3 regions of the Streptosporangium sp. NPDC002544 genome follow, and region 3 is predicted to be linked to each of the others. Evidence: riboswitches for the same ligand, from Rfam matches in the RefSeq annotation. Region 3 holds a riboswitch; each other region holds the start of a gene.
What was found. A riboswitch is a leader RNA that binds a small molecule or an ion and turns the genes downstream of it on or off. The one in region 3 is predicted to bind cyclic di-AMP.
Positions count from the first base shown of each region.

Region 1 (10,525 bases), on a different contig from region 3:
GTTCATGTTGGACACGAACTGCTGCGGCGTGATCGACAGCTGGAACAGCTTGGCGATGTTGTCCAGCAGCACCTCGGCCGCGGTGGGGCTGAGCGCCTGGTCCCAGGACTGGGCGAACGACTTGGCGTTGCTGGCGATGCCGTAGACGAACTTCAGGAAGTCCGCGTCCTTGGCGGTGGCGAACGCGCTGTCGGCACCGTTGACGATCGGCACCGCGCCGGTGCCGGCCCACTCCTTGACCTCCTCGTCACTGAGCACGGCGGTGGCGAAGAACTTCTTGGCGATCTCCTTCTGCTCGGCGGTCGCGTTGGACGAGATCGACAGGTATTGGCCCGGGTTGCCGACGGTGTTGCTGGGGTCGCCCTTGCCCCCCTCGACCGGCGGGAAGTTCATGTAGCCGAGGTGGCCGCCGGAGACGAAGTCACCGCCGTCGGTCGACATGCTGCCGTACGTCCAGCCGCCGTGCAGCATCATCGCGGCCTTGCCGGTGTACAGCAGGGCCTGGTCGGCGTTGGAGTCGGCCGTGATCGAGGAGAAGCCCTTGATGAACCCGTCCGCCTTGACGAGGTCCTGCAGCTTGGTCAGGGCATCGAGGGCGGCGGGGTGGGACCAGGCGTCCTTCTTGCCGTCGAACACGGCTTGGAACACCTCGGGGCCGCCGATGCGGTCGAAGAGGAACTCCAGCCACATCATGTTCGTCCAGCGGGACTGGCCGCCAAGGGAGAACGGGGCGATGCCGGCGGCGTTGAACTTGGGGACCAGGGCCATGATGTCGCCCCACGACTCCGGCGGCTGCACGCCGACCTGGTCGAAGATTTTCTTGTTGTAGTACAGGACGATGGGCTGCATGGTCTCGCACGGCATCGCGTAGATCTTGCCGTCGATCGTGGCCGCCCCGAAGGAGGAGGGGAACAGCCGGTCCTTCACGGCGGCGTTCTGGTCGAACCACGAGGTGAGGTCCTCCACCTGGCCGGCCTGCACGTACGTGCGCAGGGTCCCGCCGCCCCAACCCCAGATGATGGTGGGGGCCTGGCCCGCTCCGATCGCCGTCTTGATCTTCGTCTTGTACGCGTCGTTCTGGAGGATCGTCCCGGTGATCTGCCCGTTGGGGTTGGCCTTGTTGAACCGCTCCACGGCCCGGGTGCGCACGCCCTCCTGTGGCTGGACCGCCAGGTACCAGTAAGTGGCCTTGGTCCCGCCGCCTCCGCCTCCGCCCGCCGCGGTGGGGCCGGAAGTGCCACAGGCCGCCAGCGCGGCTCCCAGGGGGATGCCCATGGAGAGGGTGAGGAAGGTGCGGCGAGATGGTGTCGTTGACTCCACGCTGATCTCCGTATGTCGAATGCCGAGCTGGGCGCGGCTCCATGTGAAACATCAGTGGCGGTGGTCGTCGGTCGTGGATCAGCACCTCCGCTGCCAGGCATCCGCTCTTCTTGAGCCCAGCATGTCGAAACATTTCCGAAACAGGCCGCGTGGCACGCAAATTTAGATTTCTACTACTTGCCTGTCAAGGGGTGACCTCATATCGGCATGAGCTTCGTATGTAAGGTGTGTGAGGTACTCTCATCTGGGGCTTTTCCTGGTCACTCAGGTGCGCCAGGATTCGAGCAGGGCTACCGCAACGCACCGAAAAGTTTCGGAAAGTTGTCCGGGTGAGTTTTTCTTGAGGAGAGAGCAGATGACGGCGCTAGATGGGGCCTCCGCGGCGGGCCGGATCCTCCGTCCGTGGCAGGACCCGGCACTCCCCGTGGCCGACCGGGTCGACGCCCTCCTTGAGGAGATGACCCTGGAGGAGAAGATCGGCCAGCTCGGCAGCCGGTGGCTCGGCAACGACATGCAGGCCGACCAGGGCGGGGAGCCCGAGGAGGAGGCCGAAGGCCCGGCGAACGTGGCGCCGATGCAGGACGTCTTCGCGGCCTCGGGGAGGGTGCCCTTCGAGGAGGCGATCCGCCACGGGCTCGGCCACCTGACGCGGGTGTTCGGCAGTGCTCCGGTGACCGCGGCGGAGGGCGCCGCGGAGGTGGTACGGCTGCAGTCCGAGGTGGTGAAGCATTCCCGGCTCGGCATCCCGGCGCTGGTCCACGAGGAGTGCCTGACCGGTTTCACCACTTACGGCGCGACCGTCTACCCGGCGGCCATCGCCTGGGGCGCGACGTTCGACCCGGACCTGGTGGAGCGGATGGCCGCCGCCATCGGGCGGGACATGCGCGCCGTGGGCGTCCACCAGGGCCTGTCGCCGGTGCTGGACGTGGTGCGCGACTACCGCTGGGGCCGGGTCGAGGAGACCATGGGTGAAGATCCGTACCTCGTCGCGATGCTCGGCGCGGCCTACGTGCGCGGCCTCGAGAGCGCCGGGATCATCGCCACGCTCAAGCACTTCGCCGGCTACTCCGCCTCCCGGGCGGCCCGCAACCACGGCCCGGTGCCGATGGGCCGGCGCGAGCTGATGGACATGATCCTGCCGACGTTCGAGACCGCCATCGTCGAGGGCGGCGCGCGTTCGGTCATGAACTCGTACTCCGACGTGGACGGCGTTCCCGCCGCGGCCGACTCGTGGCTGCTGACCGACCTGCTGCGCGACGAGTGGGGGTTCACCGGGACGGTGGTGTCGGACTACTGGGCGATCCCGTTCCTCGCGACGACGCACCAGGTCGCCGCGGACACCGACGAGGCCGGGGTGCAGGCGCTGACCGCGGGCATCGACGTCGAGCTGCCCGACACGCTCGGCTTCGGCCAGCACCTCGCCGGGCGGGTGCGGCGGGGCGAGCTGCCGGAGTCCCTGGTCGACCGGGCCGCCCGGCGCCTGCTCACGCAGAAGGTGCAGCTCGGACTGCTGGACCCGGACTGGACGCCGGAGAAGTCGGTGGCCGGGGCACGGGCCGTGGACCTGGACTCGCCGGCCAACCGGGCACTGGCCCGGGAACTGGCCGAGCGGTCGATCGTGCTGCTCGACGCGGGCACCGCGCTGCCGTTGCTCGGCGAGGGGCGTCCGGGGCCGCGCCGGGTGGCCGTGGTCGGCCCCTGCGCCGACGACCCGCACACGTTAATGGGCTGCTACGCCTTCCCCAACCACGTGCTGCCCCGTCATCCGGGGCTCGGGCTCGGCGTGGCGGCACCCAGCCTGCTCGACGCGCTGCGGGCCGAGCTGCCCGATGCCGAGCTGATCCACGAGCCGGGCTGCGACGTGCGGGGCGACGATCGCTCCGGCTTCGCCGCCGCACTCCAGGCGGCCCGTGAGTCCGACGTGTGCGTGGCCGTCGTCGGCGACCTGGCGGGGATGTTCGGGCTGGGTACGTCGGGCGAAGGCTGCGACGCCGAAGACCTGCGGCTGCCCGGCGTGCAGGAGGACCTGCTGGCCGAGCTGGCCGCCACCGGCACGCCGGTCGTGGTGGTCGTCGTCTCGGGCCGTCCATACGCGCTGGGCCGGGTGTCCGGGACGGCCGCCGCGCTCGTCCAGGCGTTCATGCCCGGCGAGGAGGGCGGGGCGGCCGTCGCCGGGGTCCTGTCCGGCAGGGTGCAGCCCAGCGGAAAGCTGCCGGTGCAGATCCCACGCGGCCCGGGCGGGCAGCCGGGCACCTACCTGCAGCCGCCGCTGGGCTCCAACAGCCACGGCATCAGCAATCTCGACCCGACCCCGCTGTTCCCGTTCGGGCACGGCGCCTCGTACACCACCTTCGAGATCGACGACCTGCGGATCAGCGACGCCGAGGTGCCCACCGACGGCGAGTTCACCGTGTCGGTGCGGGTACGCAACACCGGGGGCCGGGCGGGCGAGGAGGTCGTCCAGCTCTTCCTGTACGATGTGGTCGCCCAGGTCACCCGACCGGTGCGGCAGCTCACCGGGTTCGCCCGGGTCCGGCTGGAGCCCGGCGCGAGCGCCCTGGCGACCTTCACCGTGCCCGCCGACCGGACCGCGTTCACCGGGCGCGATCTGCGGCGTATCGTCGAACCGGGGGACCTTGAGGTGCTTGTGGGCACGTCGGCGTCCGACCTGCCCTGCCGGGGCCACATACGATTGACCGGCCCGCTGCGTCACGTCGGCCTGGGCCGCCGACTGGTCACCCGCGTGGATGTGGAACCGACACCGGGCTCTTCCGCCACACAGCAGGGAGGAACAGATGCCGGCCAGTCCTAAACGGGCCACGCTGGCCACGGTCGCAGCCTCGGCGGGCGTGTCGGTCGCGACCGTGTCGAAGGTGCTCAACGGCCGAGGTGACGTCTCCCCGGTGACCCGCTCCCTCGTGGAGTCGTTGCTGGAGCAGCACGACTACGTCGCGCCGCCGCAGCGCCGCCGGGGCGACGCGGCCGTGCCGGACACGATCGAAGTGGAGCTGGACGCCGATCTCAACGCGTACTCGACCGAGATCGTCCAGGGCGCTGTGCAGGCCGGGGCCGAGGTCGACGCGGCGATCGTGGTGAGCATCCGGACGAACGCCGACCGCGCCGGAGCCTGGGCACGCGGCCTGGTCACGGCCGGACGGCGGGCCCTGATCGCCATCACCAGCGAGTTGACCGCCGGGCAGCTCGCCGCCCTGTCCCGCGTGCGGTTGCCACTGGTCGTGATCGACCCGCTGAACCTGCCGCAGACCAGGGGGGTCACCAGCGTCGGCTCGACGAACTTCGCCGGGGGCCTGGCCGCGACGCAGCACCTGCTCACGCTCGGACATCGGCGCATCGCCTACCTCGGCGGCCCGGCCACCGCCGCCTGCAACCAGGCCCGGCTACACGGCTACCGCGCCGCCATGGAGGCCGCAGGCGCTTCGGTTCCTCCGGGTTACGTACGGGCGGGGCACTTCCGCTACCAGGAGGGTGTGACGGGCGGCGCGGCCCTGTTCGACCTGCCTGAGGTCCCCACCGCCATCTTCGCCGGCTGCGACGACATCGCGCTCGGCGTGCTGGAGGCGGCCAGGGCGCGAGGGTTGCGCGTGCCCGAGGACCTCAGCATCGTCGGCTTCGACGACACCCAGGTCGCCTGCATGGCCTCGCCCCCGCTGACCACCGTACGCCAGCCGCTGCGAGAGATGGGCGGCGTCGCCGTACGCACGGCCCTGCGCCTGGCGGCAGGCGAACGAGTCGACTCCCACCACGTCGAACTCGCCACCGAACTGGTGGTACGCGGTTCCACCGCCCCTGTTGTCCCACCCGAGGGCTCCACCGGCCGCGACTGACCCGCTTACGGCCGCCCACCGGGGGTAGCGCGTGCCCGTCTCGCCGACACGGCCGTGCGGAGGTTGTGAGTTCCGGGCCGTGTCGGACCCGATCGCTACTCTCCCGCACATGGCAGTCCCCGAGATCATCCCCATCAGCTACGAACCCGACTACCACACCGACACCATCGGCCATTGGGAGGGCGGGCAGTTCCTCGGCTCCGTCGTCGCCGCCTTCCCCGAGGGCTACACGCACACCGACGACTGGCAGGCGCACAAACGCTGGCACGCCGTCCTGCACACCTTCGACGCCGCCGGCCACCACCTCGACTCCCGCATCGAGCGCACCGGGACCGACGACAACCACCGGGCCGCCGTCGACGCAGCGCAGGAGCGGCTGAAGCAGTGGCTCGATGCCCTCCCCGGCCTCCGCTTCGGCGACATCGCCATCCGGCCCTTTCGCCGCGACGTCGACGGCGTGCTCTTCGGCCTCGTCATCGAGACCTTCGAAGGCACCGAACACGCCGAGCTCTACCCGAACAACCTCGGCTTCTACGAACCCTGGGACGGCTTGTACGACACCTGACCACCAGATCCGTAGGGAAGGGCAGATACCTCGCCAGTGGCATCTCGCCCTGCTCAGGTGGTGGTTGCGGGTCGGTGGTGTGTGATCGTGTAAGCCATCTCCGCCCTCGGACTCCAACCCGCGTCGAAGGAGTGGTAGCGGCTCTCCCACTCCGGGCTCAGGATGGCCTCCAGCACCGCCATGGACCGGCACAGGTCGCGGAGCATCGGGACACCGGGCAGCAGACGGGCCACATCATGAGCAGTCATACGCCCATCCAATCGAACGCCAGTGACTGAATCGTGCCGGGTCTCGGGGACCTCGCTGTGTCCTGAGAGGGGATTACAGCGAGATCACCGCAGTTCAGGAACCTGGCGGCTCAGTACATCGAGATGTGCGGGTGGTCGTAGTGGTTGGCGGTGATGCCGCCGCGGTTGGACATGGTTCTCCAGCCGGAGCCGTGGTTGATGCGCTGGCGCCAGATCACGTACTTCACTCCGAGCTTGGCCTTGTTCTTGATGGCCCAGGCGGCGATCTCGTCGCCGAGCCGGAGGTTGGCGGCTGAGGGCATCGTGCCGCCGGTGCTCATCATGAAGTCGCAGGCGCGGCCGAGGGGGTGCTCGCCGCCGTCGTTCGCGGACCGGTAGCAACCGACGGCGTACGGGAGGTCGAAGCGTCTCTTGACGGCCTCACGCATGATCCGGGTCCGGTCGGTGATGTTGTCGGCGCCGGTGGGGAGTTGCGGGGCCCAGCTGCCGTCGGCGCGGCGCCCGGAGCCGACGGGGGCGAGCTGGTCGAGCCTGTTCTTGATGTCCTTGATCAGATCTTCGACCTCGTCACGCTGGGTCTGCATCTCCTTGGCCTCCTCCCTGATTTCGTCGGTGAGCCTGGCGGCCGTCTCGGTCGCCCTCTTCCTACGTTCGAAGCTCTCGGCGAAGCCCTGCAGATGGGCGCTCTGCTGGGCGGTGAGCTGCTCCATCACCGCGGCTCCACCCATGTCGTCGGCGAACAGCAGCGCGGGCAGGCCTCCGATGCTGCTCTGGTAGCGGAGCTGGACTATGGAGTCGACCTGCTTCTCCGCCCTGGCGTAGAGGTCGGAGGCCCTGGCCAGGTTCTGCTTGGCGACGGCCTCGGCCTTCTGTGCCTTTTTGAGGGACTCGCGCTTGGCCGCGTATGCCTCGATCAGCCCGTCGACCTTCTTGCCGAGCTTGGCCAGCTCGGCGCGGAGCTTGGCCTCGGTCGGCTTGGGCTCCGCGCTTCCCGCGGTGGGGGCACCGAGGGTGAACGTGGCGACCAGGCTCAGACAAAGGGCCAGAGCCGCATGCCGACGGAACGTGGGGGACGGGGCCGCCACGAACTCTCCTCTCCTTCCGCCTACCGGGTTAGCTGACGGGTTCGGGCTGGAGAACGCCCTTCCACCGAAGTGGTTTCACCCCAGGTGCGGTGGTTCCCCGGCTCCCGGGCGATGCGCCTGGGATTAGGCATATCGGCTGTTGCAGCCGATGTGGGAAGGATAGTAGTGGTAAACACAGGGTCACGCGACTTCAAGACGAGACCAATTGGTGATTAGTTCGTGACAACAGAGCGCAGAAGGTGTGCTGTCTCCTCGGGCAGCACGTCGTTCACGAAGGCACCCATGGCCGACTCGGAGCCGGCGAGATATTTCAGCTTGTTCGGCGCGCGGCGGATGCTGAACAGCTCCATGTGCGTGTACGACAGGTCACGACCGGTGTTGACCGGCGCCTGGTGCCAGGCCGCGATGTAGGGCATCGGCACGCCGAACAACGCGTCGAGGCGGCGGAGCACGTCGGTGTAGAGCGGTCCGAACGCCGCGCGCTCCGCGGGCTCCAGCCCGACCAGGTCGGGGACCTGCCGGTGGGGGTAGAGGTGAACCTCCACCGGCCAGCGCGCCGCGGCCGGGACGAAGGCCGTCCAGTGCTCGTTCGAGGCCACCACCCGGACCCCGGCCTCCCGCTCCGCGGCGAGCACGTCGGCGAACAGGTTGCCGCCGGTCCGCTCCCGGTGGCGCCCGGCCGCCCCGAGGGTCAGCTTGGTGCGCGGGGTCACGTAGGGGTAGGCGTAGATCTGGCCGTGCGGGTGGGCCAGGGTGATGCCGATCTCGGCTCCCCGGTTCTCGAAACAGAACACCTGCTCCACGCCCGGCATCGCCGACAACTCCGCCGTACGGTCGATCCAGGCCTCCATGACCAGCTCCACCTGCTCGGGGGGGAGCATCGCGAACGAGGAGTCGTGCTCGGAGGTGAAACAGACCACCTCACAGCGGCCGATCCCGGGACGGACCTCGCTCAACCCGCCGACCTGCTGATAGTCGCCCAGATAGGTGGAGAACGAGGGGAACCTGTTCTCGAAGACCACCACGTCGTAGGCCGCGGAGGGGATCTCGGTGAGGTTGCCGGAGGTGGAAGGGCAGAGCGGGCACTCGCTGGCCGGAGGCAGGAAGGTGCGGCCCTGGCGGTGTCCGGCCACCGCGATCCACTCCTCGGTCAGCGGGTCGTAACGCAACTCGGAGGCGGTGGGGCGGGGCGGCAGGTCGCGTCCGTCGACCGCTCCGCGGTCGGCGTCGTCGCGGCGGTCGAAGTAGAACAGCTCCCGGCCGTCGGCCAGGTGGGTGATCGTACGCTTCATCGGCCGACGCTCTCGCTCTCCTGCTGTGGCTCTGTGATGATCAGCTCTCCCACCGAGGCGGCGAGCTCCTCGCGGGCCTCCTCGGCCAGGCCGGAGTCGGTGACCACGATGTGGGCCTGGGCCAGCTCGGCGATCGTGCTGATGCCGACCGTGCCCCACTTGGTGTGGTCGGCGAGCACCACCAGGCGGTGTGCGGAGGCGACCAGCTCGCGGTTGGTCTCGGCCTCCAGCAGGTTGGGTGTGGTGAACCCGGCTCGGGCGCTCATCCCGTGCACGCCGAGGAAGAGGGTGTCGACGTGGAGTCCCCGGATCGCCGTGACCGCGACCGGGCCGACCAGCGCGTCGGAGGGGGTGCGGACCCCGCCGGTGAGCACGACCGTGCGATCGGCCCTGGGGGAGCGGTGGAAGACGTCGGCGATCCGGATCGAGTTGGTGATCACGGTCAGCTCGGGCACGTCGGTCACGTGGTGGGCGAGCGTCCAGGTCGTGGTTCCCGCGGAGAGTGCGATGGCGGTGGCGGGCCGGACGAGCCGGGCGGCCTGCTGGGCGATCGTCTCCTTCTCCGCCTGCTGGCGCGCCGACTTGGCGGCGAAGCCCGGCTCCTCGGTCGAGCCGGACCCGGTGGCGGTGGCGCCACCGTGGACCTTCTCCACCAGCCCGCGCTCGGAGAGCACCTCAAGGTCGCGCCGGATCGTCATGTCGGACACGCCGAGCTCCCGGACGAGATCGGCGACCCTGACCCCGCCCCTGCTCCGCACCCTCTCCAGGATCGCCTGCTGCCGCTGCTGGGCGAGCATTGACTCACTCCCTTTAATTCACCAGATTCCACCAAAATACCACGGCAGGTATCGGGAAATACTGTTGAATTATGGTGGTCATCTGCTCACAGCCGCTCAAGCTCCGCCATGATGTTCGCCCGCGCCGCCTCCTCCAGATCGGCGATGTGGAAGATCGCCGCAAGATCGAGCAGCGAGCGCAGCACCGCGGCCCTGCCGGATCTGAAAGCGTCGTCGGGCACGAAGGCGTACTCCTCGCGCACGGCGGTCGCGTAGGCGGCGTAGACCTCCGGCGACGCGCCCAGGATCGCCAGGTCCGCGTCGGACAGCACGGCCCCGTCCGCGTCGCCCGGTGCGGGGGCGTGTGTGACGGTCAGCCTGACCAGCCGGGCGACCGTGGCCACCGCCTCGGGGGAGAGCCCCATCTCCGGCAGCGCGCGCTCGGCCAGGATGGCGCTCCGCTCCTCGTTGTCGCCGCGCCGCGGGTCGTAGACGGCGTCGTGGAACCAGGCCGCCAGCCGTACCAGGTCCGGGTGCTCGGCATGAGAGGCCAGGGTGTCGATGTGGGCGAGCACGGCCTCCAGGTGGGTGGTGGTGTGATACCTGCGGTGCGGCTCGTCGTACCGGGTGATCAGTTCACGGCCGAGGGGTTCGGCCTCGGGGCCGGACAGGGACAGCCAGCGGGCCATCAGCTTCTCGCGCATGAGGGCGAGCCTAGAACCTGGCCGGAGGGGAGGACCCTCAGGTGCGGGAGGCGCTGATCGTCAAGGTTGGGGCAACGCACCCACCGGAGCGGGGCGGATCGCGGTTCGGGCCTTGTGCGCCGGGCGTCGCAGGAGGAACGTGAAGGTCTGAACCGGTGACATCGAGTCCCGTACGGGTCCGGAATCACGGGTCCGGAATCACGGAGGCCGGCACTCGCGGGACCTGGAAGGACCTCAGGGAAGGGGTGGTCGGCATGGCCAGAAGATCGCGTAAGGGCAAGGCCCGCAAGAAGCACAAGGCCAACCACGGCAAGCGGCCGACCGCTCGCTAGCCGTACTGATCACAGAGCCCGAGTCCACGGGGACTGGCGGTCACGCGCGGCGGCCCCAGGAGGCCAGCAGCCGGGTCTGCGCGTCGGTGTCGGAGGGCACCTTCCGGTGCTCTCCGGCCTGGTGCTCCCCGACGGCCGCGGTCTGCCGGTAGCCGGGTTCCGCGTCGGCGAACCAGGTGGCGCAGGCCGCGACCAACTCCGGGTCGAGCCGCTCGTCGGCGCCGATGGCGCGGGCCAGGTCCCAGGTGTGGATGAGGGCGTCGGCGAACAGTTCGGTGATGTACTCCCGGCCGGGCACGTCGCCGAAGGGCAGGTGGACGACGCGGTCGAGGACCCGGTGATCGATCGCCGCCTGGAT
Region 1 covers NZ_JBEOWJ010000050.1:27,819-38,343, reverse strand. The annotation lists gene ABT061_RS44345 (extracellular solute-binding protein) at 1-1,320, opposite strand, end outside; gene ABT061_RS44340 (beta-xylosidase/alpha-l-arabinosidase) at 1,676-4,132, shown strand; gene ABT061_RS44335 (LacI family DNA-binding transcriptional regulator) at 4,116-5,165, shown strand; gene ABT061_RS44330 (hypothetical protein) at 5,275-5,730, shown strand; gene ABT061_RS44325 (hypothetical protein) at 5,784-5,978, opposite strand; gene ABT061_RS44320 (coiled-coil domain-containing protein) at 6,089-7,063, opposite strand; cyclic di-AMP (ydaO/yuaA leader) riboswitch at 7,067-7,203, opposite strand; gene galT (galactose-1-phosphate uridylyltransferase) at 7,276-8,355, opposite strand; gene ABT061_RS44310 (DeoR/GlpR family DNA-binding transcription regulator) at 8,352-9,152, opposite strand; gene ABT061_RS44305 (HD domain-containing protein) at 9,239-9,835, opposite strand; gene ABT061_RS48500 (50S ribosomal protein bL37) at 10,090-10,167, shown strand; gene ABT061_RS44300 (TIGR03086 family metal-binding protein) at 10,208-10,525, opposite strand, start outside.
Region 1: another riboswitch for cyclic di-AMP. It lies ahead of ABT061_RS44320 (coiled-coil domain-containing protein); the one in region 3 lies ahead of ABT061_RS47565 (C40 family peptidase).

Region 2 (10,525 bases), on a different contig from region 3:
CGCCGGTTGGCCGCCTTCGCCGCGGCGGCGCTGCTGGCGGCCGTGCCGGGGTGCGCCGACATCGGGGGGCGCGTCTCGGATCAGGGGCGCTGCGGCCTGCGTATCGCCTTCTTCGGGCCACTCACCGGCGAGTCCATGAACCTCGGGCGCAACATGCGCGAAGGCGCGCTGCTCGCCGTCGAACAGCACAACGCCCGGAATCCGGCCTGCCCCGTCGGGCTCGTCGACTTCGACACCCAGGGGGATCCGAAGCAGGCGCCCGAACTCGCTCAGCAGGTCGTCGCCGACCCCGCGATCATCGGTGTCGTCGGGCCGGCGTTCTCCGGCGAGTCGCAGGCCGCCAACCCGATCCTGAACCAGGGCGGGGTCAGCACCATCACCCCGGCGGCCACCGACCCCGGCCTCAGCCGCTGGGGGCGATCGACCTTCCATCGCATCCTGGGCAGCGACGCCGCGCAGGGACCGGCGGTCGGCCGGTACATCAGGGAGAGGCTGCTCGCGCGGAAGGTGTTCGTCATCGACGACATGAGCCCCTACGGGCGCGGCCTCAGTGAGCTGGTCATGAAGGAGCTCGGCTCGCTGGTGGTGCAGAGCGCCTCGGTTCAGCCGAATTCGGTCGACTTCCGCGGCGCGGTCTCCGAGGTCGAATCGGCCGCCCCCGACGTGGTCTTCTTCGGCGGTTACTACACCCAGGCCGGCCGGCTCCTGCGCGAGCTGCGCGACGCGGGCGTGAGCGCCGTCTTCGTCTCGGGCGACGCGGTCAAGGACGACGGGTTCGTCCGCACGGCGGGGGCCGAGGCCGCCGAGGGCGCAGTTCTCACCTGCCCGTGCCGGCCGCCGGAGAAGGATCCCGGGTTCGCCCGGCGCTACCGGATCCGTTTCGACCACGACCCGGGCACCTACAGCGCGGAGGCCTACGACGCCGCCACCGTCTTCCTGCGGGGCATCGACGCCGGCCGGACGCGACGCTCTGACATGGAGGAGTTCGTCGACGGCTACTCCGGCGCCGGTATCACTACGAAGATCCAATTCAACGGCGACGGCGAGCTTGCCGGCTCCTCGGTCACGGTGTGGGCCTATCGCGTCCGCGGCGGCCGGATCGTCGCCGACGACAGGCCGATCCCCGGAAACTGACCGCACAGGAGATCAGAAATCATGACAAGCCCCCCGATCGCCTATCGAATCCCCGGTCCGACCGCGTCGTCCCCGAGGTCACCGTCTGCCGGACGCCTCGACTGCGCGAGCGGCACCGTCCACCGCGCCCTCGCGGAGGCTCCGATCGGCGGGTACGGCATGCTGGAGGCGGCGCTCGCCTGGCAACATCTGCGCTCCGCCGGACCCGGGAACACCGGCGGAGGGACACACGCCACAGCGTCGCGTCATCTTCCCGTCGTGGAGACGCGCAGCGGGGCGGTGGCGGCACGGATCGCCCGGCTGCTGTCAGGGCTGGCCTGGGCCATCGTCACCCAGGCCGACGCCGGCGACACCGGCTTCAAGCGGTCGCCGGTCATGCGCGTCGAGGTGCCCAGAACGCTACACCGTAGGGTCCTGCGGGCGTTGACCAACGCGTGGCGCGACGCCCGGCGGCAGTTCGACCCGAGCGTCCCGGGCACCGCCACCGACGCCGACGCGGCCGTCGCCCTGTGGCGCATGGGCATTCTCGTCGCCGGGCTCGGTCCCAGCCACAACATGGTCTACCTGCGCACCGGCACGTCCACGATGGCCGAGATGATGGCAGCCGCCGCCAGGTGTCTCGGCCTCACCCCGATCGTGGACAATGTCCAGGGCGCCCCGGCGGTAGCCCTCTACCATCGGGGTGAGGTGCACTGGCTGCTCGCGGAAGCGGGAGCGGGAGGCGCGGCGACCATGTGGGTGCGCGGTGGCCGTCCCGCCGGTGCCGCCGGTACCGGCGTCGGGCTCTGGCCATGAAATCGCCGTCAGGGGCGCCGCTCGAGCGAGCGGCGCCCCTGGGCGAGTGCGGATCGGCCCGCGTTCACCGGCGGGGGTGCCGGGTGCCCGCCCCATGGGGGATGGCGCGGGCGGCGGGTGTGGATCAGCCGGAGTAGACGGGGTAGCCGTAGCCGACGACCTGGGAGACGGGCCGGATGCGCTGCTCGACGTTGCCGTTGCCGGTGTTGCCCTCGATCGTGGTGATCGTGCCGTCTCCGTTGTCCTTCTTCACGAAGCCGACGTGGTCGATGCCGTCGAGGCTCTTGCCGCCGGCCCAGTCGAAGTAGACGACGGCGCCGGGAGTGGGGGTGGTGCCCCAGTGATGGTTGTTCTTGAACCACTTGGCGTGGGTGACGGTGTAGGCGTCCCAGCCCATCGTGGGCCGGATGCCGGCCATCTCACCGACCCAGGAGACGAACATCGCGCACCAGGGGGCGTTGGCGTAGCCCTGGATGCTGCCGCCGTCACGGGCGACGGTCTCCTTGGCGCGCGGGGAGGACATGTACCACGAGTGGAACTTGGTCCCGCCGCCCTGGGAGTTCTCACGGACGCCGATCTGCTTGGAGGCGAGGTCCAGGACCTGCGCGGCGGAGACCTTGGGCAGCCTCTCGGCCGCGATCTCGAGCGGGGTTCTCGCGGGCCTGTGCTGCGAGACCTCGGAGACCTTCGTCTCGGCGGGCGGGTTCAGAGCGGTGTGGCTGTCGGCCAGGGCTGCGGAGCCCACGGAGCCGGTCGCCAGGACGACGCAGGCGCCCAGGAGGGCGCTCGCCACGCGGGGGGCGCTGAAGGTGGGGGTGAGGCGGTGCTTGGTCATACCGGGGTTCGACTCCTTGCTTCGCTTCCATGCCGCCTACCGGGTTAGCTGACGGGTTCGGGCTGGGAAGTGCCCTACGGCGCGAGAACGCGCTGATTCACCCCAGGAACGTGGTTCCCCGGTTCCGCAGACTTCGCGGATTCGGCGGCCGTGCTCACCGCGGGCGGAGGGGTTCCGCCCAGGTGGAACACGGTCGGGCAATGTGACGGCAATGCTTAGATCTATACAGACCCAGACATTTGCCATGAACAGGACGAACGTACGTCACTCGGACAGACGATTACAAGTAGGACACATTGCCCTGACTTGGTGATACGTCCAAGTCGCGGGGGTACGGCGGGGGGTCGCTTGGCCTGGGAAGGGGGCGGGTCACGCCCGTCCTCCGGCCGGTCGCGGCGGGCGGGGTCGCGGCCCCGTCGCGGGCGGGATCCCCTGTTTCCTCGGCGATCCAGCCGTGTGGTATCCGCCGGTGGATCGCCTGACCCGGGGTGGTATGGCGTGATCGGGAGGCTCGCCGGTAAGGGTGTCAGGCCTTAACTCTTTGCAACAAATATTCGATGGTAAAAAGTGTGGAGCGGATGCGTCCTCCTCCCCCGGAAGGCCCGAACAAGGTTCGGCGGCCCAGGGGCCCTCCGGCGGCAGGGCGGGCCTCAGCTCTCCTGGCCGGACCAGGAGCGGAACAGCGGGAGCAGGAACCGGTCGACCGTGTCCTCGACGAACTCCCGATCCAGTGGCTTGCCGGTGAAGAGCAGCCGGTACCACACCAGCGCCTCCTTGCCCGCCCAGCGACGGTAGATCGTGACCTTGCTCGCGCTGGCCCGCCTGGCGATCTGGTCGATGGACATCCGGTCGTATCCGACCTCGGACAGCAGAGCGGCCGTCGCGTCGAGGAAAGATCGCGCGCAAGCACGCGTGGGCGGCTGTTCATCCGTGGTTCCCCGGCGCTTAAGGCCACCGGGTTAGCTTGGGTCAGTCGTGAACGGGTCATCACCCGGCGTGGAGGACGGTCGAGACCACGCGCGGGATCAGGGTTCGGCCATCGCCTGGGTGGAATCCCCGCTGCAGATGCTCTGCGCCGTGGAGGCCCACCACGCGGGGCTGCTCGGTGCCCGCAGCCACCTCGTGCCCAGGGCGAGGCTCCGCCCCCTGGCCGTCACCGGGCGCGAGCTCGGGCGCCTCACCCTGCCGCCGGGCCTGGAGCTCACCGCCGCGCGGCCGGACATGCCCAGGCCGCGCCGGGGCGTGACCTGGGCGGTGGGCGACGCCTTCTCCGGCAAGGTCCAGTTCCGCTGGCTCACCGGGCGCCCCGGCCGTATCGTGATCGTCGACGACGGGCTGGCCACCATCAGGCTCCTGGAGTTGCTCGTCGGCCACGCGGGTACGCCCCTGCTGAGGGCCCGGGGGAAGGCGGGACGGCTCAGAACCGCCCTCGGCGCGGCGGCCGGACTCAGGTTGCGCGCCGCGGCCCGCTCGGGTCGGCTGTCGATCTTCACAGCGCTGCCCGTTCCCGCGGACCTGGCGAAGGCCGTACGGGCGAGAGGGGCCGAGCTGATCACCCACGACTTCGCCTGGCTGCGGTCGCAGCCGCTGCGCGTGCCCCGTCCCAAGGAGCTCACGGTCGTCCTCGGCACCTCGCTGGTCCGCAACGGCCTGATCCACCGCGACCACTACCTCGGCTGGCTGGCCGCTCTCGGCTCGGCCGGGCCGGTGGCCTACTTCCCGCACCGCAGGGAGGACCCCCACGATCTCGCCAAGGTCGGGGAGCAGCCCGGGATCACCGTCTACGGTGGCGGGATCCCCGCCGAGATGACCCTGCGCGGGCTGGCCGCCGGGCAGCGGGTACTGAGCCTGCCGTCCACCGCGGTCACCTCCCTGCGGGTCCTGCTCTCGGCCAGGGGCGTCCCGGTCGAGACGGTGGACGTCCCGGACGAGTGGTGGACGGTGGAGGCGGCCCCCTCGCTCCGCTCCCACCTGTCGATGTTCGCCCATCACGACACGGGAGCCACCGGGGCATGACCTCGTGACCTCGTGACCTCGTGACCCCGCGGCCGGAGGCCGGTGGCGTGCCGCCCCGGGATGCGAGCCGCGCCGGGTCCGCCCATGTGAAATCGGATATGAAGCGGGGGATCCCCGTTGGAGGTTCTCGTTGAAGGTCCTGGCCGTGGCCGACTCTGACTCCTACCTGAAGTGGGCGGCCTGCCTGCTGCGGGACCTGCCCTCGGGATGCACGAGGGAACTGGCGGTCATCCGCACCCCCATCACCCCGTCCCCGGCGCAGATCAGTGCCGCGGTCGCGGGCTCGGCGGCGGATCCGCCGGTGCTCTCGGCCCGCGCGCTGCGCCGGGCCGCCGAGCGGCTCGGGCCCGACGTGGTGCTCGCCGCCTGCACAGGGCCCGTGGTGGACGTGCTGGTCGGCGAGGTGCTGGCCGGGTTGCGGCCACGGCCGGTGTTCGTCTCGGGCCTGCCCGGCATCTCCGTCCCCGCCACCGAGAAGGCCTGGCTGTTCCGTAGCGGATGCGAGCTGTTCGTGCTGCACAGCGGGCGGGAGGTCGAGGAGTTCTCGGCGATGGGCCGCGAGCTGGGCGGGGGCGGCCAGGTGGGGCTGGCCCGGCTGCCGTTTCTGCGAGGCCAGGAGGAGGTCGCCCGCATCGGGCCGCGGGACCGGGTGGTGTTCGCCACCCAGGCCAAGGTGCCCAAGCGGAGACAGGAGCGCGAGAGCATCCTGCTGGCCCTGGCCGAACTGGCCGGGCGGCGGCCGGATCTGGACGTCGTCGTCAAGCTCCGTGCCCTGGACGGCGAGCGGCAGACCCACAATGAGCGCCACCACTACCAGCGCCTGTGGCAGTCGCTCGTGGAGGAGGGCAGGGTGCGCGCCGGGGCCGTGCGCTTCGCGGCGGGGCCCATGCACGAGCACCTGGCCCACGCGGCCGGGTTCGTCACCGTCAGCTCGACCGCCGCGCTGGAGGCGATCGCCCAGAAGGTGCCCCTGCTGGTGCTGTCGGACTTCGGGGTGGGCGCCGAGATGATCAACCTGGTCTTCGAGGACAGTGGCCTGCTCGGCACCCTCGACGATCTTTCCGCGGGGCGCTTCCTGGACCCGGACGACGGCTGGTGCAGGGACAACTACTTCCATCCCGGTGACGAGAGCGACTGGGTCTCGCGGATGGTCTCCCTGGTCGGGCAGGCACGCTCGGGACGCCTCGTTCCCGCCAAGTCCCTGCTCGACGGCCCCGAGTACGCCGCCGCCCGCCGTCGCGCCCGGATGCGCGTGGAGGTCCCGCCGAACGTGCTGCGCATCGGCTACCGCGCCAAGCGCCGGATGCGCCGCTACCTGAGTCGTCCGTAGCGCTTTGCCCCTCAGGCCGGAGGGTTGATAACCGTTCCGTCGTGGCGGGGCAGGGAACGCTGATTCGCCGTTAACGGCGAATCAGCGCATGCCGGCGTGACCGCGTCAGATACCGCTGGATGAGCGGGAACGGAGCAGGAAGGGTTCGCAAGCCTGTGGAGACCCGATAAGGCCACCCCGGTGGCGCGGGTCGACGAGGCAGGAAGCCGCAGAGGTACCGCACACGCGGTACTCATGCCGAAGAGCGCGTCAACTCAGGGCGCCGGGCCGGCACTCGCGCCTCGCCTCCGGACCGGAGGAGACGGCGCGGCACGGGGACGCGGGGCGATCCGCCGTTTCCCGCCCGTGCCGTGCCGCTGTGGCCGTCCGGCTCAGGGAAAGGTTCTCGACAGGCGGCTGCGGAGCCTGCCCAGGGGGCTCCGCTCCTGGGGGGCGGCGACCGGGGCGCCGGCCGGAGCGGTGGCCGATGCGCCGGCCGATGCGGTGGTGGCTGAGGTGGCGATCAGGTCCAGGGCGGCGAGCCGCCGGTGCTTGAAGTAGCGGTCGGGGCCGCAGGCCTGGAGATAGGCCGCGGCCTGCTCGCGCAGCCCCGGATACGCCTCGCTCCGCATGCAGTAGCCGACCGCGCCCACCAGGGCGGAGACGTCCACCGGCGGGGGCTCCCACAGCGAACCGTCCGTCGACAGGCGGGGCAGCAGGGCGTCGGTGATGGTCGCCGGGATCCGGTTGCTGTTCTCGTACGGGGAGAGCCGCTCCAGGATCAGCTTGCCGCCCACCGTCGCCACCGGGAGCCCGAAGTACCGCCCGGCGGTGATCAGAGCGGTGGAGAAGCAGCCGACCACGAGCTCGGGCCCGAGGGTGGCGAAGCACGACTCCGCCGGGACGCTCTCCGCCACCACGTCCAGCTCGACGCCCAGCTCGGCGGCCGTCTCGCGCAGCCGCTGGGCGTGCCGCCGCCCGGCGGCCGGGTGCGGTTTGAACAGCACGCGCGAAAACCCCCGGGCGACGAGGCCGCGCAGCATGTCGGCGTGGAGCTCCGCCTCCTCCTCGGAGGTGACGATGCCGAGGGCGGACAGGTACTGGCCGAGGATCATCGCCCGGCCCGAGGGCGGGTCATCGGCCCGGTGGCCGACCACGTCGAGGAAGGCCCGGTCGGGGAGGGGTTCGGCGGGCACCCCGTACTCGGAGAGCAGCAGCGGCCGAAGACCGGGCACCAGGTCGAGGTGGAGCAGGCGGGTGATCCGCCCGTAGATCTCCTGCGGCAGCGGGTCGCGGGTCGGGCCGTAGCTCATCAGGCCGTCGGAGTAGACCGAGATCGGGCAGTCCCTGACCAGTCCGGCCAGCGTCTTGGCAGGGGGGACCGCGACGGATTCCAGAACCAACTCGGCGGGCCCGGCTCCCAGGGACAGGTGCGAGCGGAGCAGGCGGCCCAGCATCGGCACCTCGACGACGCGTGCCTTCCAGTCCGATGGATGCAGCGGGGCCACGATCTCGTTCCACGAGTGAATCTCGTCGAAGCGCGGGCGCAGCGTGGCGAAGCCCGGGGTCTCGTCCAGAGCCGGGGTGATCTCCGGGATGGCCGCGTTGTTGGAGACCAGCAGGATCCGGCGCCCCTGGCGGGGGCCGAAACGGCCGTCGTCGATCGCCGCCGCCAGCGTCATCGCACCGAACAGGGTCGAGGCGTAGAACAGCTGCGTCATCGGCGCTCCAGGAGGTCGAGCAGGATCTGATCGCGTTCGGGGTCCAGGGCGGTCCCGGCGAGCAGGTCGGCGGGGAACCGCCTCAGTGTCGTGGCACCGCGCTCCTCGAAGCGGGCTCGAAGCTCGGGGGAGAGGCGCTCGCCCAACTCCAGGTGGTGGGCCAGCAACGCGCGGAAGGTGCGCACCGCCTTGGGCATGAACTCCTCCTCCAGGTCCGCGAAGACCAGGTCGAAGGCGTCGAAGAAGTGCAGTTGCCTGGCGTCGCCGGTCTGCGTCAGCGAGCCCGCCACCATCCGCCGGTAGAACAGCCCGGCCAGTGACACCACCGCGAACGAACCCGCGTCGCGGTGCAGCCGCCAGATCCACGGCCTGTCCTCGGCGGTGTGCAGGTGCCCCGGGAAGGTCAGCAGGTCACCGAGGTCCCGGCGGTAGATCCCCGCCCAGGCGTACGGGTAGTCCACCATGGTCCTGGCGTGATCGGGCAGGATGTGGTCGCGCGGCTTCAGCACCACCTCGCGGGTGGCGAGCGGCGCCCGGTGGATCGTCCGCTTGCGGCCCTCCGCCTGTACGTGGTCGACCCGGACGAAGTCGCAGTCCAGCCGCTCGATCGCGCCGACCAGGTCCCCGAGATATCCGGGCGCGAGCCAGTCGTCGCCGTCCATGAACGTCAGGTAGCGGCCGGAGGCGAGGGAGATCCCGAGGTTACGCGCGTCGGCCAGTCCGACCGGCGCGTCGTTGCGGACCACCACCAGACCGGGCAGATCACGGCAGAAGTCCTCGACGATCTGCCCGGTCGCGTCCACCGACCCGTCGTCCACCACGATGAACTCGAAGTCCCGCCGCGCGTTCCTGACCAGTGACGCCAAGGCGTCCCCGACGTAGCCCTCCGCGTCCCGCACCGGAACCACCACCGACAACTTGATCAACTTCGCCCTCCCGTCCCCAACTCAGACGACCCAACCAAGAACCCTCACGTCGACCACCCTCACCTTCCCCCGACGGGACTCCCCGTGAGGCCGCGCCGGCGACTAGGCCAAGAAGCACCCTGGGGACGTGCCCCGTACTCCGTCCCCGAGGGACTCCCCGTGAGGCCGCGCCGACGACTGGACTGAGGAGCGAAGGAGCGAAGCGGATGAGCGACGAGGGAAGGAGTCGGATAAGAGCGGCCTCACCGCGACGCGTCAGCGTCGCCATCTACACAGTGACGCGGCGGAGGCGGGACTTGGGGGCCTGCTCGCCGGGGAAGACCCGCTTGACGCCGTCGCCTAGGGCGGTCTCGATGATGCGGATGTCGCGGACCAGGTGCTCAAGCCCGGCGGGCTCCAGCGAGGCGGCGTGGTCGGAGCCCCACATGGTGCGGTCGAGCGTGATGTGCCGTTCCACGGTCACCGCCCCCAGGGTCACCGCGGCGAGCGAGATCTGCAGGCCGCGCTCGTGGCCCGAGTAGCCGACCGGCACGCCGTACCGCTCCTGGAGTGTGGTGATCGTGCGGAGGTTGGCCTCCTCGGGAGGGAGGGGGTAGGTGGAGGTGGCGTGCATCAGCACCAGCTTGGAGGTGCCGAGAAGCTCCACCGCCTGGTCGATCTCCTCCAGCGTGGACATGCCGGTGGACAGGATGATCGGCTTGCCGGTCGCGGCGAGCGCGCGGAGCAGTTCCAGGTCGGTCACGCTCGCCGAGGCGACCTTGTGGGTGACCACGTCCATGGACTCCAGGAACTCAACGGACGGCACGTCCCACGGCGAGGCGAACCAGTGCAGGCCCCGCTTCCGGCAGTGCTCGGCGATCTGGGAGTACTCCTCCAGGCCGAACTCGGTCCTGAGCTTGTACTCCATGTAGGTCATCTCGCCCCACGGCGTCTGCCGGATCTGGTCGCGCTGCTCCAGCGGCACGCAGATCTCCGGCGTGCGCTTCTGGAACTTGACGGCCTGACAGCCCGCCTCGGCCGCCACGTCGATGAGCCGGCGCGCGATGTCCAGGTCGCCGTTGTGGTTGATGCCGATCTCACCGATCACGTAGACCGGCTGTCCGGCGCCGATCAGCGCGTCGCCGATCTGGACGGGCCTGGCGACCGGGGCGAGCCTCAGCTCGGCGCGGGGCGCGGTCACTCCGGTGACCTTCTCGTCCGCCGGGCGGGCCGCGAGGACCCGGTCGCACAGCTCCCGTACGGCCCCGGCCCCGCCGGGCCTGGTCAGCACGGTCCTGGCGGCGGCGCGGACCTTCGGGTGGGCGTCGGGGACGGTGACGGGCCAGCCGACGTCGCTCATCGGGCCCAGGTCGTTGACGTCGTTGCCGACGTAGGCGACGCGGGCCGGGTCGATTCCCTCGATGGCCAGCCAGTCGCGCAGCACGGTCCGCTTGTCGGTCAGGCCCTGCAGGACGGGCACGTCGAGCTTACGGGCGCGGGCCGCGACCACCGGGTTGTGCTCGGTGGACATGATCATCAATTTGACGCCGGAGCGGCGCAGCAGTGAGATGCCCATGCCGTCGGAGCGGCTGACCGCGACCATCTCACGGCCGTCCTGGTCGACGTAGGCGCGGTCGTCGGTGTGCACGCCGTCGAAGTCGGTGATCACCGCGTCCACATCGATCGGCTCGGGCCGGTCCACGAACGGCGCCAGCGCCCGTACGATCTCCAGATCCTCGGGGGTGTCCACCTCGACGGCGTGGTGCGGGGAGACCCGCTGCACGGCGACGGTGCCGAAGAAGCGGTGGCC
Region 2 covers NZ_JBEOWJ010000013.1:211,539-222,063, reverse strand. The annotation lists gene ABT061_RS21805 (branched-chain amino acid ABC transporter substrate-binding protein) at 1-1,134, shown strand, start outside; gene ABT061_RS21800 (hypothetical protein) at 1,156-1,929, shown strand; gene ABT061_RS21795 (CHAP domain-containing protein) at 2,054-2,764, opposite strand; cyclic di-AMP (ydaO/yuaA leader) riboswitch at 2,783-2,921, opposite strand; partial or broken gene ABT061_RS21790 (helix-turn-helix domain-containing protein) at 3,415-3,642, opposite strand; gene ABT061_RS21785 (hypothetical protein) at 3,812-4,780, shown strand; gene ABT061_RS21780 (DUF6716 putative glycosyltransferase) at 4,926-6,110, shown strand; gene ABT061_RS21775 (alpha-2,8-polysialyltransferase family protein) at 6,482-7,810, opposite strand; gene ABT061_RS21770 (glycosyltransferase family 2 protein) at 7,807-8,736, opposite strand; gene ABT061_RS21765 (N-acetylneuraminate synthase family protein) at 9,005-10,525, opposite strand, start outside.
Region 2: another riboswitch for cyclic di-AMP. It lies ahead of ABT061_RS21795 (CHAP domain-containing protein); the one in region 3 lies ahead of ABT061_RS47565 (C40 family peptidase).

Region 3 (10,525 bases):
GCGACCCACTCGCGCCCGCGTTCACCCATGGCACGTGCTCCGGCCGGATCCTTGAGCAGGTCGACCAGGGTCGCCGTGACCTCGTCCGGACGGGTGCCGTCGACGACCAGGCCGGTCTGCCCGCGTAGCACGGCGTCGGGGGCGCCGCCCGAGGAGCCCGCCACCACGGGCAGCCCGCTGGCGGACGCCTCCAGATAGACGATGCCGAGCCCCTCCACGTCGATACCGCCCAGGCGGGTACGGCACGGCATGGCGAACACGTCGCCCGCTGCCAGGTAGCCGGGCAGCGCGGCCTCCGGCACGGGGCCGGTGATCTGGACCGAGCCGCCCATCGGCCTGGCCAGCCGCTCCAGGGTCCTGCGGTACGGGCCACCGCCGACGATCAGGAGCATCGCGTCGGGAACGTCCCGCAACACGCCGGGCCAGGCTCGCAGCAGCGTGTCCTGGCCCTTGCGCGGCACCAGCCTGGACAGGCAGAGCACCACCGGCCGCTCTCCCAGTCCGAGCGCCGCGCGTGCCTGCTCTCTCCCGGCCTCGGGCGCGAACACCTCGGTGTCGACGCCGGGCGCGAGCCGCACCAGCTTGTCCTCGGGTATCACCCTGGCCAGCCGCTGCCGGGTGTACTCCCCCAGGTAGGTGACCACGTCGGCGTGCGCGCCGATCCTGGCGAGCACCCGGCGGCCGATCGGGAGCGCCGTCCAGCCCGCCTCGTGGCCGTGGGTGACCATGACGACGCGGCGGACCCCGGCCTCGCGCATCCTGGGCGCGAGCAGCCCGAGCGGTGCCGCCGCCCCGAAGACCACGGTCTCGCAGCCGAACTCGGCGATCAGTGCGGCCGCCCGGCGGGCGACGGCGGGGGTGGGCAGCATCAGCGAGGTGGGGTGCCGCACCACGGGGTAGGGCTGCCGCAGGTCGAAGTCCTCGCTGCCGGGCCACTGGGGGGCGTAGACGACGACCGAGCCGGGCGGGCGGCGGGCGATGAGACCGTACACGAACGACTGGATCCCCCCGGCGCGGGGCGGGAAGTCGTTCGTGACCACCAGCGTGCGCCTCATGGCTCGGAGAGACCGTTCAGCCGGGCCCAGGAGCGCGCCAGCGCGATACGCTGCGGCGCGCTGGGATGCGAGGCGTAGAGCACGTACTCCACGAGGTCGGGCGACAGATCCGAGATGTTGGTGACCGCCAGCCGTTTCTGCATGGCGGCGAACGTCGCCGGATCCCTGGTCAGGTCCAGCGCGTGGACGTCCGCACGGGCCTCGATATGCCGGCTCACCAGGTTCTGTGCCGGTCCTGACAGCACCGTGGCCAGGCTGAGCAACCCCATGACCAGGCCCACCGCCCTCGGATCGCCGATGGAGGAGATCCCCGCGCGGCGCCGCACGACCCCCGCCGAGGTCACCACGTAGAGCAGGCACGCCCCGAACGCCGCGCCCAGAGCTCCGACGAGCGTACCGGAGAGCACGTCGCCCGCCTTGGCGTGACCGAGCTCGTGCGCGACCACCAGCTCGACCTCGTCGGCGGGCGCCCGGAGCAACGTGTCGTAGACGACGATCCTGCGGGTCGCGCCGAATCCGGAGACGTAGGCATTGAGCGCGGTGGTCCGCCGGGAGGCGTCGGCGACGAGCACGTCCTCCACCGGCACGCCGTCCCTGGCGGCCATGGCGAGCAGGTCGTCGCGGAGTTGTCCGGCCTCCATCGGCCTGAAGTCGTTGAAGATCGGCTCGATGAGCACCGGATAGGCGAAGGAGGCCGCCACCGTCAGCGCGAACGCGCCGGCCGCCGCCGGGATCCACCAGCGCCGGTAGCGCCGCGCCAGCGCGACCACCGCCAGAACCATGATCGCGGTCAGCGCGGTGCCGACACCGATGCTCTTGATCCGGTCGACGGTCCAGGTCGGCCAGGTCTGGGTGGACAGCCCGAAGTCGCGCAGGTAGGTCTCCGACCACATCCCCAGCGGCCAGCGCAGCATCGCGACGGCCACCGACAGCGCCAGCACGCCGAGCAGCGCCCGCAACCACCACGGCCCCCGCAGCCGGCCGACGAGCCGCGCGCCCAGCGGGGTGCCCACCAGCACCCCCGCCACCACCAGCGTCAGGCCGAGGGAGAGGTAACCCGGTACGCTGACCAGCTTGTCGAACGCCTCGGACCTGGCGATCTGCTCGGCCGTGAAGTCGCGGGCCGGATCGGGGACGACCGCCGGGGCCCCCTCGGGCAGCGCCCGCCAGGGCGTGGTGAACGCCACGACCGCCAGCGTGACCACCCCCAGCGCGGCCAGCGCCCACCCCGCCGGCCGCACGCCCGAGGGCGCGTCCGTCGTACTCAGCGTCATCAAACACCTCCAGCGTGGAGCCCGAACCCGGGGCCCCGTCCTTTGGATCTTCTGCCTGCCGCGGTCGGCCGGACGGCGCCTCGCCGAGTCGTCACCGGTCACCGCGGCACGCCGCGGCTCCCTCCCGTGCCTTGCGAGGCACCCGCCGACCACTCCTCGCCACGGCGAGATCCGCCAGGTGAGCCCTGGACCGGGAAAGGACACAAGGATGTCAGGCGAGTTCCTTTCCGAGGTAGTCACGCCACGCCACGGTGAGTTGGGCAGGCGACAGGCCGAGCGTGCCGGCGACATCGCCGCCGTAGAGCCTCACCAGAGCCTTCTCGCCGAAGCGCTCCGCGATGAACCGGCAGGCGAGCCAGGCCTCCTCGTACGCCTGCGCGAGCCGCGGGGCGCCGGGGGCGAAGTCGGCGGGACCGGGGAGACGGGCGGGCAGGACTCCGGCGCGCACCTCGGCGGCCAGTTCGGCGGCGGCCGTCCGCACCGGGATCCCGGCATCGCGGTAGCCCACGTAGTCGGCGAAGCCCTCCGACAGCCACATCGGCACCCGGCCGCCACGGGTCGCGCCGGTGGCCACGTGCACGAGCTCGTGCGTGATCACCACGTCCCCGCCGGTCGTGCTGAGCCTCGCGTAGCCCGAGGGCAGGACGATCACCCGGTCCGCGGTCGCCATCGCGGCCAGGCCCCGGGTGCTCTCCGCTCCGGCGAGTGCCGCGGCCTCGGTGTCGGTGGCGGGGAACAGGATCACCGCTCGGACCGGCCCCCAGATCGCCGCGACCGCGCGGCGGGCCCGGTCGGCCCTGGCGGCCAGGTCCCGCAGGACGGCGGGCGCGACGTCGTGGCCGATCACGAGGGAGTGCTCGCCCCGGACGACGACGGCGGCACCGGGCCACAGGTCGCGAAGGCCGACGGGGAGTTCTCCGGCGCGGTGGAGAGGGCCGGCTCCGGCCAGGAGAGGTCCCGTCCCGGCCAACGGGCCCACGCTCATCAGCGCCAGCATCCCGGCGAGCACGGTGCGGCGCCCCTTCGGGACGGACATAACGATGTGATGCTAGCGGAACGCGGGCCGGCGCTCCGGCCTTCGGGCCGGGGGTGAAGGCCCGCGCGGGAGTGCCCGCCGGGGCGCGAGCGTGCCCTGACCTGCCGTGTTCTGCCGCCGGAGCGGAACGTGATCCGGTGGCGCGGATCCGCGCCGGCCCAGGCCGCCGGCCACGCGCTCGCGGCCTTCGCCGGAAACGGAGCGGCCCCGTCCCCGCACATGTGAGGAACGGGGCCGGCGCCCCTGCCCGGGCTCAGGCTCCGGGCCGGACCGCTCCGGCGAAGGAGGACCTGTAGTACCCCTCCAGCTTCACGATCCGGACCGTCTTGCCACTGCTCGGCGAGTGGACCATCCGGCCCTTGCCGACGTACATGCCGACGTGGCCCTTTCCACTGAAGAACATCAGGTCACCGGGGCGCAGGTGGCTCCACGAGACCTTCTTCCTGATCGCCCGGTACTGGCTGTGCGTGATCCGGGGGATGGACACGCCCGCCTTGCGCCAGGCGTATTTGACGAGCCCCGAGCAGTCGAACGCGCCGGGACCGGAGGCACCCCACCGGTACGGATCGCCGACCTGCTTCTTGGCCGTCGAGACGGCCTTGCGAGCCCGAACCTTCTGCAGGGCCGCCCTGCTCATCTTGGTCTTGACCTTGGTACCGGCCTTGGCCTTGTGCACGGTTCTCTTCGTGCTCTCGGCCTGCTCGGAGACTCCGGCCGCGGTGTTGACCAGGATCTCAGGGGTGCTGTCCGTCGTCGCCCTGGCCGCCGTCGGCCCCAGGGTGACCGCTCCGGCTGAGGCGGTCAAGGTGAGGGCGATGCCGCCGAGGGAAAGGCGGAAAAGGCGCGACAGACGGGTGTTACACGGGGTGGTAGACAGGATTTCTCCTTGGTGCTTCCACTGATGCCTACCGGGTTAGCTGACGGGTTCGGGCTTGGAAGATGCCCTACGGCGCAAATGCGCTGATTCACCCCTGGCCACGCTGTGTCGGGCCTTTTGGGTCCCCGGTTCCATGCCTCCTGGCTGCATAGATTCGGCGGGCCGCCGCGATGAGGTCCGTCCCCGGCAGGGGAACGGCGGCCGGTTGGATTTCTATAGGGACACCGGCCCGAAGACCGACATTCACCGCGACGGCATGGCTTGCACGTCGCGAGGCCAGAAGTTACCCCGATCTCCAACCTTCGGCAAAGCATTCGCCAAACAAGAAGATCAATAAGTCTTCGTGATCTTCCTGTTACCCCTGCTTAATGGCCATTTATGCCATTGAGATATGACTCTCGTCACACTCCCGGAATGACGCTCGACAAATCGCGATTTCTGTAATGTTCATCACATTTGCCATAATTCACGGTTGAAGCCGCGAGGGTGCCCTCTCCCGCCGCGGAGCACGGGTCAGCGCCGGACGCACGTGTAGGCGCCGTAGATCGATTCCCTGAAGTCCGCCTCGACGATCTCGAACCCGGCGGCGTCGAACATCGGCTCGAGAAGCCACCGGAAGGTGCTGTACTCGGTGCGCAGATGCTCGGCGTAGTCCTCGCGGGTGTAACCCAGCGCGGGATCGTCGGCCGCGCCGTCGAGCCAGCGGCCGAGCACGGCGTCGGCCTCGGCCGGCCGGAAATCGAAGATCAGGTCGCGCAGGCGCAGGACGCCCCCCGGCCGTAGGATCCGCGCGATGCGGTCGAGTGCGACCGCCTTCCAGAAGTCGGGGAGCTGATGGAGGGCGTGACGGGTGTAGACCGCGTCCGCGGGTGGCCCGGCGTGCTCGTAGGAGAGAAAGCCCGCCCGCACGCATTCGAGGTTGGCCAGGCCGTCCTCGGCGGCCCGGACGGTCAGGAAGTCGTGCATCGCCGGGGAGACGTCGACCGCCACCACGCGCCGGAACCGCCGCGCCGCGGCCAGCGCGAACTGCCCCGTCCCCGCGCCGAGTTCCACGACCGTCGCCGTCTCCCCCAGGCCGCGCCCGGCGAGCGCGGCGAGGTCCTCCCCCGGATCGGGCCTGCCCTGCTTGCGGTCGAACCCGGCGACGAACGCGGCGTCGAGGTGCTCGGGACCGGCATGGGCGAGTTCGTCGAGCATCCATGAAGTGATCATGTTCCGATGCTGGCAGCGCCACCGCGCGCGACGCACCCGGTTTTCCGGCCGCCGGGACCCGCGCACCGCGCGTCAGGGGCGGACGGCTCCGACGAGGCGACGGCCGTAGGCCGAGAGCGGGACGACCTTGACGACGTCGCCGGTCTGCGGGGCGTGCACGATCTGCCCGTTGCCCGCGTACATGCTGACGTGGCCCAGGCCCTCACTGAAGATGAGGTCGCCCGGCTGGAGGTCGTTCAGCGAGACCTTGCGGCTGGTGCCCCAGCTCCACTGCTCCCAGGTGGTACGGGGGAGGCTGACCCCTCCGCTGCGCCAGGAGGCCTGGACCAGGCCCGAGCAGTCCCAGCCGCCAGGCCCCGTGCCGCCGTACTGGTAGGGCTTGCCGACCTGCGCGAAGGCGAACTGCAGGGCGGCGCGGGCGTTGCCCGAGGCGGGGCCGCTGTACTGGATCCCGGTGCTCTCGGGGTTGCCCGTCTTGAAAACGTTGAGTTCGCGCAGGATCTTCGTCTGAGCCCTGACCATCTTGTCGGCCTTGGCCTTCTCCTTGGCCAGCTCGTCGCGCGTCTCGTCGGCCTCGCTCAGCGCGCCCTTGGCCAGGTTCCTGTTGAGCCGCAGCGCCTTGGTGGCCTCGTCGAAGGCACTCAGCGACTGGGCCCGGGAGGCCGACATCTGGTCGACCGAGGCCAGGCCGCTCAGCAGCGCGCCGGGGTCGGCCTGGTAGATCATGCCTTCCCAGCTGTTGACCGCGCCGAACTGGTAGGTGCTGACCGCCATCGCGACGAGCTCCTTGCGCAGCCCGGCGACCTGCTCGCTCTGCCGGGCGAGCTCGCTGTTCAGCGTCACGTACTTCTTCTTGGCCCGCTTCCACTTCTCCGAGGCCTGGTTGTACTTCTCGACGATCTGGTCGGCCTGCTCGTTGAGCTTCTCCAGCTTCTTCTTGGCCTGGGCGAGTGTCGGCTTCGGCTCCGCGGAGGCCCCGCTCACCGGCACCATCAGCAGCGCGAGGGCGAGCCCGGCCGCCACCGGTATCCGAATGAGTCCAACCGGCATACCCGCCACGGCCACGTCAACGCCTCCAGACTGCACAGACCTGCGGCGAATAGTACAGAACAAGTAAGGTTTAGATCACCTTTTCCCGTGTTTAGCCCTATAGCTGCAGGTAGCAGTCCAGGTCTCCCTGGGTGGCCCCCGAATCGCCCGGTCAGCAGGCGGCGATGTCGCAGATCTTCGCGGTCATCTTCCTGGCGTCGCTCAGCTGCCTGGTCCAGTCGCTCTTCGCCGGCTTGGAGTACTCGCCGCCCCAGAGGTAGACCAGGACCGCGTTGCCCTTCCTGACCAGCACGCTGCGGTCACCGCCCACGCCGGCCTTCTTGCCGTAGTAGACCTGCCCGGAGACCTTCAGCGCCTCGTCTCCGAGCCCGGTCAGGCGCGAGGAGACGTAGCGGTAGGTGGAGCCCGCGTTGGTGTTGGAACCACAGGTGGTCAGGGCGGAGCGCAGCTGGGCCACGGCTCCGGCGGCGGCGGCCTTCGAGCGGTACAGGATCACCTGCTCGACCTTCAGGAAGTCCGGGACACCGGTGAAGGTCACCGTCCGCGCGGCCGTCCTGCCGGTCGCGGCCGGCGCGGCCCTGTCACACGGGTCGACGGCCAGCCGGGCCTTCACCGAGTTGCTGACCGTCCAGTTGGTCTCGGGGTTGTCGTCCTTCTTCGCGGCGTCCTTCTCGTACAGCAGGAAGCCCTTGGGAATGCCGGCCGCCGCAGCCGCGGCGGCCGGTGTGGCAACGGTCGCCCCGATGGCCAGAACGGCGACGGCGAGCGTTATGATCTTCTTCATCGAGTGCCCCTGGGGAGATCGAAATACCTTCCGGTGGTTCGATGCGCCATCACCGGGAAAGGTTCACGCCCGCCCCAGACGTCTGAGAAGAAGCAGCGAGGGAACCGGCCGGGCGCCCATCCTGCGGACCGACTCGGCCACCTCCCGATCCGAGGAGACCACCGCGACCGCGCGTCCCGTGGGCTCGGCGCGGACCAGCTGGCGGATCAGGTCGTCGGCGATCTGCCCGGGGGCGCTGAACATCACCCGTACCCCCCTGGGTGCCGACACCGGGACCGGCCCGTTCAACTCGGCGCCGTCGAAAACGCAGGTCAGCTCGGTGCGGGTCTGCGCGTAGAGCGCGCCGAGGCCGGTGAGGAGGCGATTGCGCTGGTCGGCGAGGGTGAACGTACCGTAACCGGTCTTGGTCACGTTGTAGCCGTCGACGATCAGGTGGATCTGCGGCAGCGCGAGCAGCTGGTCGAGCAGGGCGGGGTCGTCGTCGGCGAGCGCCCGCGCGGGAACCGCCTGAACCCCCTGCCTGCCCGGCGCCACCGAGGCCACCGAGTCGGCGGGACGGTGGATGCCGGAGGGCAGGGCGAGCTCCCTGCGGAGCCCCGCGGCGGCGTCCTGCAGGGCGTCGAGCAGCATGCGGACCTTGGTGTCCTCCACGCTGCGGCCCTCACGGGCCGCCCTGCGCGTCGACTCCAGCTGACGCTCGGCGTCGGCCAGCCGCTCGCGCAGACGGCGCAGCTCGCTCTCCACGCTGCTCCCCGCCGAGACCGCGGCGGCCTTCGCCTCCTCCGCCGCCTCCCAGGCGTCGGCGGCACGCGCCTCGGCCGCCCTGGCCCGCTCCCGGGCCTCGTGCAGCCTGCGGCGCAGGTCGGAGACCTCCGAGCGCGAGGCCTTGAGCTGCTCGCGCAGCCGTTCGGACTCCTCCTTGGCAGCGCTCTTCTGGGCGGCCAACTGCTCACGCAGCCGGGAGAGCGTCTGCTCCTGCGCGGAGCCCTCGGCGACGGCGGCCGACCGCTCCAGGTCCTCGCGGGCCGTCTCCACCATGGCCGCCCAGCCGGGCGGCCGGGTCAGGTAGGCGGCGGCGGCCACCATGACGGGCTCGGCGGCCGGCGGGACCGCCCCCTCGGCGAGACTCGCGACCAGCTCCGGCCAGCCCGCGGTCAGCGTCTCCGCGACCAGCTCGCGGAACTTCTTGTCGGTCTCCAGTTGCGCGGCGATGGGCGCGCCACCCAGCCTGGCGCGTTTGCGGGGGTCGAATTTGGCGATCCCCTTCAGCGGCGGCGGCACCGAGGCGGCGGGCATGGAGCCGAGGATCTGGGACGCCAGTTCCACGACGTGTAAGCGAACCTGCTCGGGTAACGGACGAGACAGGCCCTCTCCGGCTGAACTCATCACGGCCCCTACTCGGATCGGTCTTCACGTCAAGGGTACGGCTAGCGCACCCTGACCCCGACCTGACCGTAAGGCGGACGGCGGCCGACCCGGCCGTGAACTCTTTATGGACAAGCGCTTGCTCTTAGGTTACGACTGTGCGGATCGCCTTGTGACGCACGCCACCCGGGAGAGCGCGATGGATCAGCAGCGCCGGCAAGCCGAGGATATGCGGACATCCACCCGCGACCTCGATGAGTTACACGAACGGATGCGCTCGTGGCTCTCCGGCAGGGTGGGATCTCCCGTCACGCTCTCCCGGCTGTCGGCGCCCTCGGGCAACGGTATGTCCAGCGAGACCCTGCTCTTCGACGCCTCCTGGACGGCGGCGGAGGGCAGGCGGGAGGTCGGCTGCGTCGCCCGGATGGCCCCGGCGAGCGAGGCCGTACCGGTCTTCCCGAGCTACGACCTCGGCAGGCAGTTCGAGGTCATGCGGATGGTCAGGGAGCGCGCCGGCGTCCTCGCGCCCCGGACCCTGTGGTACGAGCCCGACCCCGCACCGATGGGCACCCCATTCTTCGTGATGGAGCGGCTCACCGGCGACGTGCCGCCGGACGTCCTGCCCTACACCTTCGAGGGCTGGCTGCTGGACGCCTCCCCCGCCGACCGGACACGGCTGCAGCGGCAGAGCGTCGAGATCCTGGCCAGACTGCACGACGCCCCGTTCACCGCGGCGGAGCTGCGCCCGCTGGAGATCGCGGGGACGGGCGAGTCCGCGCTGCGCAGGCACGTCGACGACCAGCGGTCCTACTACGAGTGGGCACACGGCTCGATGCGCATCCCGCTGCTGGAGCGGGCGTTCGACTGGCTGCGGGAGCACTGGCCGAACGATCCGGGACCCGACGTGCTGAGCTGGGGCGACGCCCGCATCGGGAACGTGATGTACCGCGACTTCACCCCGGTGGCGGTGCTGGACTGGGAGATGGCCACGATCGCCCCCCGCGAGCTGGACATCGCCTGGATGATCTTCCTGCACCGGTTCTTCCAGGAGATCGCCGAGGTCATGGAACTGCCCGGCCTACCCGACTTCATGCGACGCGAGGACGTATGCGAGACGTATCACGAAATAACGGGATACAAGCCACGCGACATGGAGTTCTACGAGATGTACGCCGCGCTCAGGCACGGCGTCATCATGGCCCGCGTCTGGCACCGCCGCATCCACTTCGGCGAGCAGCCCATGCCGGACGACCCCGACGACCTGGTGCTGCACCGGGCCACCCTCGAACGGATGCTGGACGGGAGCTAGCGGACCACGGGTGTTCCGGGCGTCCGGCGCCGAAAGAACCCGGTGCGGTGAATGTCGGTCGGGGCTTCTATGGTCGTGAATCGTGAACTACGCCGTGCAGGGAACACTCGACGAGCTGGGCACCCCGCTCAGCCAGATCACCTTCGTCGTGTTCGACCTGGAGACCACCGGCGTCTCGGCGGGCGAGCACGCGATCACCGAGATCGGCGCGGTCAAGGTCAGGGGCGGTGAGGTGCTCGGTGAGTTCGGCACCCTGGTCGACCCCGGTTCACCGATCCCGCCGTTCATCTCGGTGCTGACCGGCATCACCGACGGCATGGTCGTGGCGGCGCCGCGGATCGAGTCGGTGCTGCCGTCCTTCCTGGAGTTCGCCGCGGGCTCCACCCTGGTGGCGCACAACGCCGGGTTCGACCTGGGGTTCATCAGGGCGGCCTGCGCGGCGCACGGGTATCCGCCGCCCGCCCACCAGGTGGTCGACACCGTCGAGTTGGCCCGCAAGCTGCTGACCCGCGACGAGGCGCCCAACTGCAAGCTGTCCACGCTGGCCGCGATCTTCAGCCACA
Region 3 covers NZ_JBEOWJ010000066.1:16,531-27,055, reverse strand. The annotation lists gene ABT061_RS47580 (glycosyltransferase family 4 protein) at 1-1,055, opposite strand, end outside; gene ABT061_RS47575 (M48 family metallopeptidase) at 1,052-2,329, opposite strand; gene ABT061_RS47570 (hypothetical protein) at 2,541-3,365, opposite strand; gene ABT061_RS47565 (C40 family peptidase) at 3,619-4,170, opposite strand; cyclic di-AMP (ydaO/yuaA leader) riboswitch at 4,253-4,412, opposite strand; gene ABT061_RS47560 (class I SAM-dependent methyltransferase) at 4,756-5,454, opposite strand; gene ABT061_RS47555 (C40 family peptidase) at 5,527-6,504, opposite strand; gene ABT061_RS47550 (hypothetical protein) at 6,656-7,288, opposite strand; gene ABT061_RS47545 (NYN domain-containing protein) at 7,352-8,614, opposite strand; gene ABT061_RS47540 (phosphotransferase family protein) at 8,853-9,962, shown strand; gene ABT061_RS47535 (DEDD exonuclease domain-containing protein) at 10,045-10,525, shown strand, end outside.